2 regions of the Cupriavidus sp. 01L415 genome follow, and region 1 is predicted to be linked to the other one. Evidence: predicted binding sites of a transcription regulator. Region 1 holds the regulator's gene; the other holds the start of a gene.

Region 1 (4,124 bases):
ACCGGCGACCCACGAGAGTTTGATATCGGCTGCGTTGTCGTCGAAGATCGACTGCGAGGTGACGCCGGTGAGTTCCATGCGGGATGACTTTCGGGACTTGCTTTGCGCGTCAGACGGCGGTGGCCGCGATGCGCGAGGCGATGGGGCGGGCAATCACGGGGATCAGGGGTGCCACTGGGTCAGTAACTGGTGAACAGCTTCCGGGGTCGGCAACGTAGCCAGCCCTTCGCGCATGTCGCGGTCCGACAGCAGTTGCGCAATCTCCGAGAGGATTTCCAGATGTTGCTGCGTGGCCTGTTCCGGCACGAGCAGGAAGATCAGAAGCGAGACGGGCTTGCCATCGGGGGATTCGAACGGAATCGGCTCGGCCAGGCGCATGAAGCCGGCCAGCGGCTGCTTGAGGCCCTTGATGCGGCCGTGCGGAATGGCGACCCCGGCTCCAAGGCCGGTCGAGCCGAGCGATTCCCGGGCAAACAGGTTATCCGTCACGGTGGCACGCGCCACGCCATGGTTGTTCTCGAATAAGAGCCCGGCTTGCTCGAACACCCGCTTCTTGCTGGTGACGGTGACGTCGAGGTGGATGTTGCCGGGTGGCAGCAATTTGGCCAAACGATTCATGGGCGATGCACGAGAAGTCAGGTTAGCGGGCCGGGGCGCATTGGCCGTCCCGCCGCGTGGGGGCAATTCAGGATATCGAGTGCTTTGTCAGGACGCTCGCATTGGAGCGTCCGGCCATTATAGAGCAGGGTCACACCGCACTTGTGCGATGCAACGCCGGTTCTGCGGGTGGTGCCGCAAGAATTCCGGCCGGCTTGCCCACCCGTTGCCGCCGCCCGCCACGCATGGTCTCTTGCCGTGCGATATGTCGGTCCGGTGCGCCGGGGCCGTTCTGCCTTGTTTGTATGGCGCAGCATACACTGAGCGGGACGCGTTGCGAACACCCTGGACCCTTTGGCCGTGGCGCCAAGGTAACGAATGAAACAAGTGGAATCCGGAGTGCCGGTGGCGACACAAATCCGCGCGTCCATCAAAAAAGCCGCGCTGATTGCGCGGCTTGATCTCTTCTTTTCAGTCCTCTTCAAGGCAACCCGAATGGGATGCCGGCAAGGCTATTGCTGCTGTAGTTGCGCTTCAGCCATCTGGTACTTGACTGCTTCGCGATCGTGGCCTTGTACGCGGTCCTTGTAGCGGATCACTTGCCGGTCGAGCTTGTCGACCAGAGCGTCGATCGCCGCATACAGGTCTTCATGATGTGCTTCAACGAAGATGTCCTTGCCCTTGAGATGCAGATTGATTTCCGCGTACTGACGCCGGTCCTTTTCCTTATGGTTATCCACCGATAGCAGCACACTAACGCCAATGACTTGATCGAAATGCCTGACGATACGCTCCAGTTTCGTTTCCACATACTCACGCAGCGGCGGCGTGATGTCGAGGTGGTGTCCACTGATCTTGAAGTTCATAGCGCTTCTCCTTCTGAAAGAGCCGCACCAGGCAGGCGGTTGCGGCTCGGCTACAAAGTCTTGCGGAGATTGACTGCTGGGATCTTGAGCGCTTCGCGGTATTTGGCCACCGTGCGGCGTGCAACCACAAAGCCTTGCTCGCCAAGCAGTTCGGCGATCCGGCTGTCGGAAAGAGGATTCCTGGGGTCTTCGGCTCCTATCAGTTGCTTGATCAGCGCGCGGATTGCCGTGGATGAGGCCGCGCCGCCCGTCTCCGTGGAGACGTGGCTGCCAAAGAAGTACTTCAGTTCGAAAGTACCCATTGGCGTGGCCATGTATTTATTCGTCGTGACCCGGGAAATGGTTGACTCATGTAAACCCAGTGTATCGGCAATCTCCCTCAAAACCAAGGGGCGCATCGCGATTTCGCCGTGCGTGAAAAAGTTCTTTTGACGCTCCACAATCGCCTGCGCCACGCGCAGGATCGTGTCGAATCGCTGCTGGATGTTCTTGATGAGCCACCGCGCCTCCTGCAGTTTTTGTTGCAGCCCAGCAGTGCCCGATTCCCCTTTTGCACCGCGCAAAATCTGCGCATACATGTCGTTGATGCGCAGGCGTGGCATGACGTCGGGATTGAGCTGCGCGATCCATCCACCACCAGTCTTGCGCACGAACACATCGGGCACGACAAAGTCCGCTTCCGGGCGGCTGTATGCATGACCGGGGTAGGGCGCGAGCGAGCGAATCAGATCGTGCGCTGCCTTCAATGCTATTTCGTCCACCTGCAGCGCTTTCTTGAGTCGCGTGTAGTCACGGACGGCCAGCAGTTCCAGATGATGGTTGACGATGGACAGCGCCAGTTCACGCTGCGGATGCTGCAGTCGGCGCAATTGCAGGGCCAGGCATTCCGCGGCATTGCGCGCGCCCACGCCGGGCGGGTCGAAGCTCTGCAGCAGCGTCAGTATCGCGTGGACTTCGTCGATCTCGAACTCCAGTTCCTCGGGGAGTTCGGTGCAGATTTCCTCGAGCGACGCGCTCAGGTAGCCGTCGTCGTCCAGCGATTCGATCAGGAAGATGGCCAGGCCCTTGTCGCGCGTCGAAATCTTGAGCGGCGCAAGCTGTTCCATCAGGTATTCGCGCAGCGTCGGTTCGGCATCGCGCAACTGCATCGGCGTCTTTTCGTCCTCGTCGCCCTGGGGGCGGCGGGCAAAGTCATCGAGGCTCCAGTCGTTGCCGTAGTCCTCGCCGGAGTTGTCGCTATAGTTGTCTTCGTCGCCACCGGACGCGCCTTCCGCGCGGTCCTCGCCGTTGCCACCCTGCTGCTCGGCAGGGGCCGGCGCGGGCGCGCTCTGGAGGTTGACAGAGCCGTCCGCGGCCACGCGCAGCGGGCTCTCGATCCAGTCGTTTTCGCGTTCCAGCAGAGGGTTCTCGGTCAGCGCCTGCTCCACTTCCTGCTGCAGTTCCAGCGTCGAGAGTTGCAACAGCCGGATGGACTGCTGCAGCTGCGGAGTCAGGGCAAGGTGCTGGGAGAGGCGAAGCTGAAGCGACGGTTTCATAGCGACCTATTCTATGCGCATCTTTCCGTTGTTGGAACGGAAATTGCTATCGCCTATCGCTTTTGCTTCGTGATCGCCAACCACTGTCGGCGAGCGGTCCGCGCGGGGTGCGCGGCCGGGGCATCACATGCGGAAATTCTCGCCCAGGTACACGCGCCGCACGGACTCGTTGGCGATGATTTCCTCGGGCATGCCGGCGGCCAGCACGGTGCCTTCGCTGATGATGTACGCGTGGTCGCAGATCCCCAGCGTCTCCCGCACGTTGTGGTCCGTGATCAGCACGCCGATGTTGCGCGCCTTGAGGAAGCTGACGATGCGCTGGATTTCGCCCACGGCAATCGGGTCCACGCCGGCGAACGGCTCGTCCAGCAGGATGAAGCGCGGCGACGAGGCCAGCGCGCGCGCGATTTCCACCCGGCGACGCTCGCCGCCGGACAGCGACAGCGCCGGGTTGTTGCGCAGGTGGGCAATCTGCAAGTCGTCCAGCAGCGCATCCAGGCGGCGGTCCAGCTCCGCCTTGGATAGCGGCTTGCCGTTTTCCACCTGCAGCTCCAGCACGGCGCGGATGTTTTCCTCGACGTTGAGCTTGCGGAAGACCGACGCCTCCTGCGGCAGGTATGACAGGCCCATGCGCGCGCGCTCATGGATCGCCAGGCCGCTGATGTGCTGGTCGTCCAGCACGATGTCGCCTTCGTCCAGCGCCACCAGGCCCACGATCATGTAGAACGATGTGGTCTTGCCCGCGCCGTTGGGGCCCAGCAGGCCGACCACCTCGCCGCTCTTCACGTCCAGCGAGACGTCCTTGACCACGGTGCGCGAGCCGTAGCGCTTCTTCAGGTGGCGCACGACGAGGGTGCTGCTGTCGGTGCGGACGGCGGAAGCGTCGGGGGTGGCGAGCGTGGCGGTATCGTTCATCTCAGGCAATCATGCAGTGCGTGACGCTGCGGGCAGCGTGTCGTTCAGGGCTTGGCGGGCGCGGGCGCCGGCTTCAGTTCGAGGGGCGGGGCGGCAGGGCCGCTGGCCTGGTCCGCACGCGGCGACAGCACGGCGCGCACGCGGCCGGACGGATTGCCGGTGGACGTATTGTTGTCGCCGCCGGTGGCCGTATACAGCTCGTTGCGGCTGT
Region 2 (4,124 bases), on a different contig from region 1:
CAGCGCATTGCGCGCCCGCTGGCTCAGGCCGCGTACCTGCTTCTGGTAGCGCGCATTGAAACGCTGGATGAAGGCCTGCGCCAGCTCGGGAATATCATCTCGGCGATCACGCAAGGCCGGGATGCTGACAGGGTAGGTGCTGATGCGGTAGAACAGGTCGGCGCGGAACTGGGTCTGCCGGATCGCCTGGGCCAGGTTGACGTTGGTGGCCGCGATCAGGCGCACATCGACCTTGCGTGTCTCGACACCGCCCAGCCGCTCGACCTCGGCGTTTTGCAGCACGCGCAGGAGCTTGACCTGCGCCGACAGCGGCAGGTCGCCGATCTCGTCGAGAAACAGCGTGCCGCCGTGGGCCCGCTCGAAGCGCCCGGGGCGCGACTGCTGGGCGCCAGTGTAGGCGCCTTTCTCCACGCCGAATAGCTCCGATTCGATCAGCTCGTGCGGAATCGCGGCGCAGTTCACCGCAATGAACGGCTGCTGGCTGCGCGGGCCGTGGTCATGCAGCCAGCGGGCGAACATCTCCTTGCCGGCGCCGGTCTCCCCGGTCAGCAGTACGGTGATGTGGCTGTCGGCTGCGGCGGACAGCAGGTTGAAGGCCTCGCGGAAGGCGGGAGACTGTCCGATCAGGTTGCCCTGGTTGGCGCCGCATAGCGTTTCGCGCAACGTGCTGACTTCCTGCTGCAGGGTCAGCAGGTCGCTGATGACCGAATCGGGTTCGAAGTACTTCAGGTAGTCCGGATCGTCCCACGCTTCGGCCGGCTTGCCGACGATGCGGCACAGCGCGTCCAGCCGCCGCTGGCATTCGGTCTCCTTGTAGATGACGAGGCGGTCCATGAAGGTGCTGCTGTAGCCCGATGCATAGCCCAGCTGCACCCAGCAGCCGCCTTCCTCGCGGCTGAGCGCTTCGTTGTAGGGCGCTTCGCCTTCCCACGAATCCTGCCAGAGAAATTCGCCGTAGAAGTGGCCAGTGTCGCGGTCGATCTCCAGGCGCACCGGGTCGACCCGTGTCACGCCTTCGAGCATGTGCAGCTGCGGGCCCAGCAGGAAGGCATCGTTGGGCGAGCTCGCCAGTTCTTCCTTGCGCTCGCGCTTGACCATCTCGGCATCGCGCATGCCCTGCGCGTAGCCCATCCGGATCAGGAGACCCTTGCCGCGCTCCAGCCCCAGCGTGTCCAGGATCTCCTTGCGCAGATAGCTCAGTGCCTCGGTATGCATCAGCACCATGCGGGATTCCCCGAGCCGGATTTGTGCGGCCTTGGGGTCGATTGTCAGCAGCGAAGCCAGGTCGAACGGCGGCTGCTTGGGGGGCGCGGTCATCTCCATCCTCCAGATTACCTGTGGGCGTGGATCGATCCAGAGGGGAGTCGTCCTGCCGCGTTTTGCTCGTAGCCTACACGCCGGTTCAAGGGCCACGCAAGCACGCGTCCCGTGGCGCGCAAAGCATGGTGCGCCGCAATAGCGGCGGATTTGATCATTTGGTGAAAACCGGCTTCCTCACCTCATCAAATCGTCAAGCGACCAACGCTTGAAAACCCGTGCCGATTTCCCTCCGGCCCTTGTGGGGCATGGTTTCGCGGCCGATGGCACGGCTCTCGCTATATATCCCTCCACCAAAAACAGCGCACGCCAGCCGGTGTGCAGCGCAACAGGTGCGAGACATGACCACTCCGATGATCCCTTCCACCACGCCGGGCCGCCGCTATGTGCGGGTGACCGCGCGCGACCAGCACTGGGTCGAGTTCGAGTTCTCGCTCGGCGACCCGGCGCTCTATGTGGAGCTGGTCATGCGCCCCGATCAGTTCGCCGCGTTCTGCGCGACGCAGGGCGCCACCGCGGTGTCGCGTCAGGTCGGCCAGGCGCTCGAACAGGAACGCGGCAAATGGAGCGAGAGCGTGGCCTGAGGCCGCTACGACGCGCGCAGACAGCAGCCAGACACCAGCCAGACACCACAAGCAGATACCAGGGAGACAGGAGCAAGCCACCATGCAAATCGATATCCGTACGGACAGCGTCAGCCCGATCCGGCAGACCTTCGCCAACCTCGCGCGGCGCCTTGGCGCCGACAAGCCGGCCACGCGCTACCAGGAGGCGATGTACGACCTGCAGCCGGAAACCAGTTTCCACTACCGCCCGCTGTGGCAGCCGCAATACGAGCTCTACGATGTGCGCCGCACGCAGGTGGTCATGCAGGACTGGTACGCCCTGAAGGACCCACGCCAGTTCTACTACGGCAGCTATGTCAACGTCCGCGCCCGCCAGCAGGAGGCGATGGACAAGAATCTCGAGTTCGTGGAGAAGCGGGGCCTGCTGGCGTCGCTGCCCGCGCACTTGCATGAGCTGCTGACGCTTGGCGTCGTGCCGCTGCGCCATGTCGAGTGGGCGGCCAACATGAACAATGCCGCCATCACCGCCTATGGCTACGGCTCCGCCATCACCGAGGCGGCCATGTTCCAGACCATGGACCGGCTCGGCATTGCGCAGTACCTGACTCGCATCGGCCTCTTGGCCGGCGACAAGGCGGCCGTTGACGCCGCGAAGGCGGCATGGATGGAAGACCTCGCCTGGCAGCCGCTGCGCCATGCGGTAGAGGACCTGCTGGTGCGCGACGACTGGTTCGAGCTGCACGTCGCCCAGAACCTCGTCATGGACGGGCTGCTGTACCCGCTGGTCTATCAGCGCCTCGATGCGCGGCTGTCGGCCGAAAGCCCGGCGTTCTCGCTGGTCACCGATTTCATGAACACCTGGTACGCCGAGACCGCGCGCTGGGTCGACGCCACGGTCAAGACGGCGGCGCAGGAACAGCCTGCCAACGCCGTGGTGATTGCCGGCTTTGCCTTTGCCTGGCTCGACCGCTTCCAGCACTCGCTGGCGCCACTGGCGCGCCGCCTGTTTGCCGGGAAAGCCGAGGCCGCGCTGGATGAAGCCGTGGCCGCGCTGACAAAGCGCCTGGCCGGGCTCGGCCTTGTCCGTGCCGCCGCATGACACCGAGGGAGCCCGCCATGACCGCCCAGACCACCCAAATCGTATTCATCGCCTTGCAGGCCAACGAAGAGATGCGTCCCGTCATCGACGCCATCGAGGCCGACAACCCGCATGCCACCGTCAATCGCTACCCGGCCATGGTCAAGATCGACGCGCCCGGCCGCCTGGAGATCAACCGCGCCAGTGTGGAGGACCGCATCGGACGCACCTGGGACGTGCAGGAACTGCAGCTTGGCCTGATCTCGCTGGCCGGCAACATCGACGAAACCGAAGACCAGTTCGTGCTGGCCTGGCACTGAACCGGAAACATCAGAAACACCAGGAGACAAGGACATGACTACCGCCACCCCCGAAGCGCCCGCAGCCCCCGCAGCCAATCAGCGGCAGGCCGCCAGGCCCAAGCTGTCGCTCAAGGACAAGTACGCCGTGCTGACGCGCGACCTGGGCTGGGAAACCACCTACCAGCCGATGGATACCGTATTCCCGCACGACAAGTTCGAAGGCATCGTAATCCACGACTGGAACGGCTGGGAGGACCCGTTCCGCCTGACCATGGATGCGTACTGGAAATTCCAGTCCGAGAAGGAACGCAAGCTGTACGCGATCATCGACGCCTTCCAGCAGAACAACGGTCAGTTGAACGTCACCGACGCGCGCTACGTCAACGCGCTCAAGCTGTTCCTAACCGGCGTGTCGCCGCTGGAATATGCCGCGCACCGCGGCTTTGCGATGGCCGGCCGCAGCCTGCGCGGCGCGGGTGCGCGCGTGGCCTGCCAGATGCAGTCGATCGACGAGCTGCGCCACTGCCAGACCCAGATCCACACGATCAGCCATTACAACAAGTACTTCAACGGCTTTTCCGACTGGCGCCACCTGCATGACCGGCTGTGGTACCTGTCGGTGCCCAAGTCCTACTTCGAGGACGCCATGACGGCGGGCCCGTTCGAGTTCATCACGGCCATCTCGTTCTCGTTCGAGTACGTGCTGACCAACCTGCTGTTCATGCCGTTCATGTCCGGCGCGGCCTACAACGGCGACATGGCAACCGTGACCTTCGGCTTCTCCGCGCAGTCCGACGAATCGCGCCACATGACGCTGGGGCTGGAGGTGGTGAAGTTCATGCTGGAGCAGGACCCCGCCAA

What was found. Region 1 encodes sigma-54, which starts transcription at its own class of promoters, with help from an activator protein. Its sites were predicted from a motif close to TGGCANGNAANCTGCTTT; they were not measured.
Region 2: AC1DOX_RS23260 (phenol hydroxylase subunit) is a predicted target of sigma-54. The motif match lies at 1,582-1,599, and genes of this name have one in related genera.

The regions. Positions count from the first base shown of each region.
Region 1 covers NZ_JBFTSP010000001.1:67,368-71,491, reverse strand. Annotated here, with positions in the region: gene hprK (HPr(Ser) kinase/phosphatase) at 1-78, opposite strand, end outside; gene AC1DOX_RS00285 (PTS sugar transporter subunit IIA) at 163-618, opposite strand; gene hpf (ribosome hibernation-promoting factor, HPF/YfiA family) at 1,110-1,463, opposite strand; gene AC1DOX_RS00275 (RNA polymerase factor sigma-54) at 1,514-2,998, opposite strand; gene lptB (LPS export ABC transporter ATP-binding protein) at 3,122-3,913, opposite strand; gene lptA (lipopolysaccharide transport periplasmic protein LptA) at 3,958-4,124, opposite strand, start outside.
Region 2 covers NZ_JBFTSP010000021.1:52,086-56,209, forward strand. Annotated here, with positions in the region: gene AC1DOX_RS23255 (sigma 54-interacting transcriptional regulator) at 1-1,317, opposite strand, end outside; gene AC1DOX_RS23260 (phenol hydroxylase subunit) at 1,659-1,901, shown strand; gene AC1DOX_RS23265 (ferritin family protein) at 1,984-2,982, shown strand; gene AC1DOX_RS23270 (MmoB/DmpM family protein) at 3,000-3,281, shown strand; gene AC1DOX_RS23275 (aromatic/alkene/methane monooxygenase hydroxylase/oxygenase subunit alpha) at 3,316-4,124, shown strand, end outside.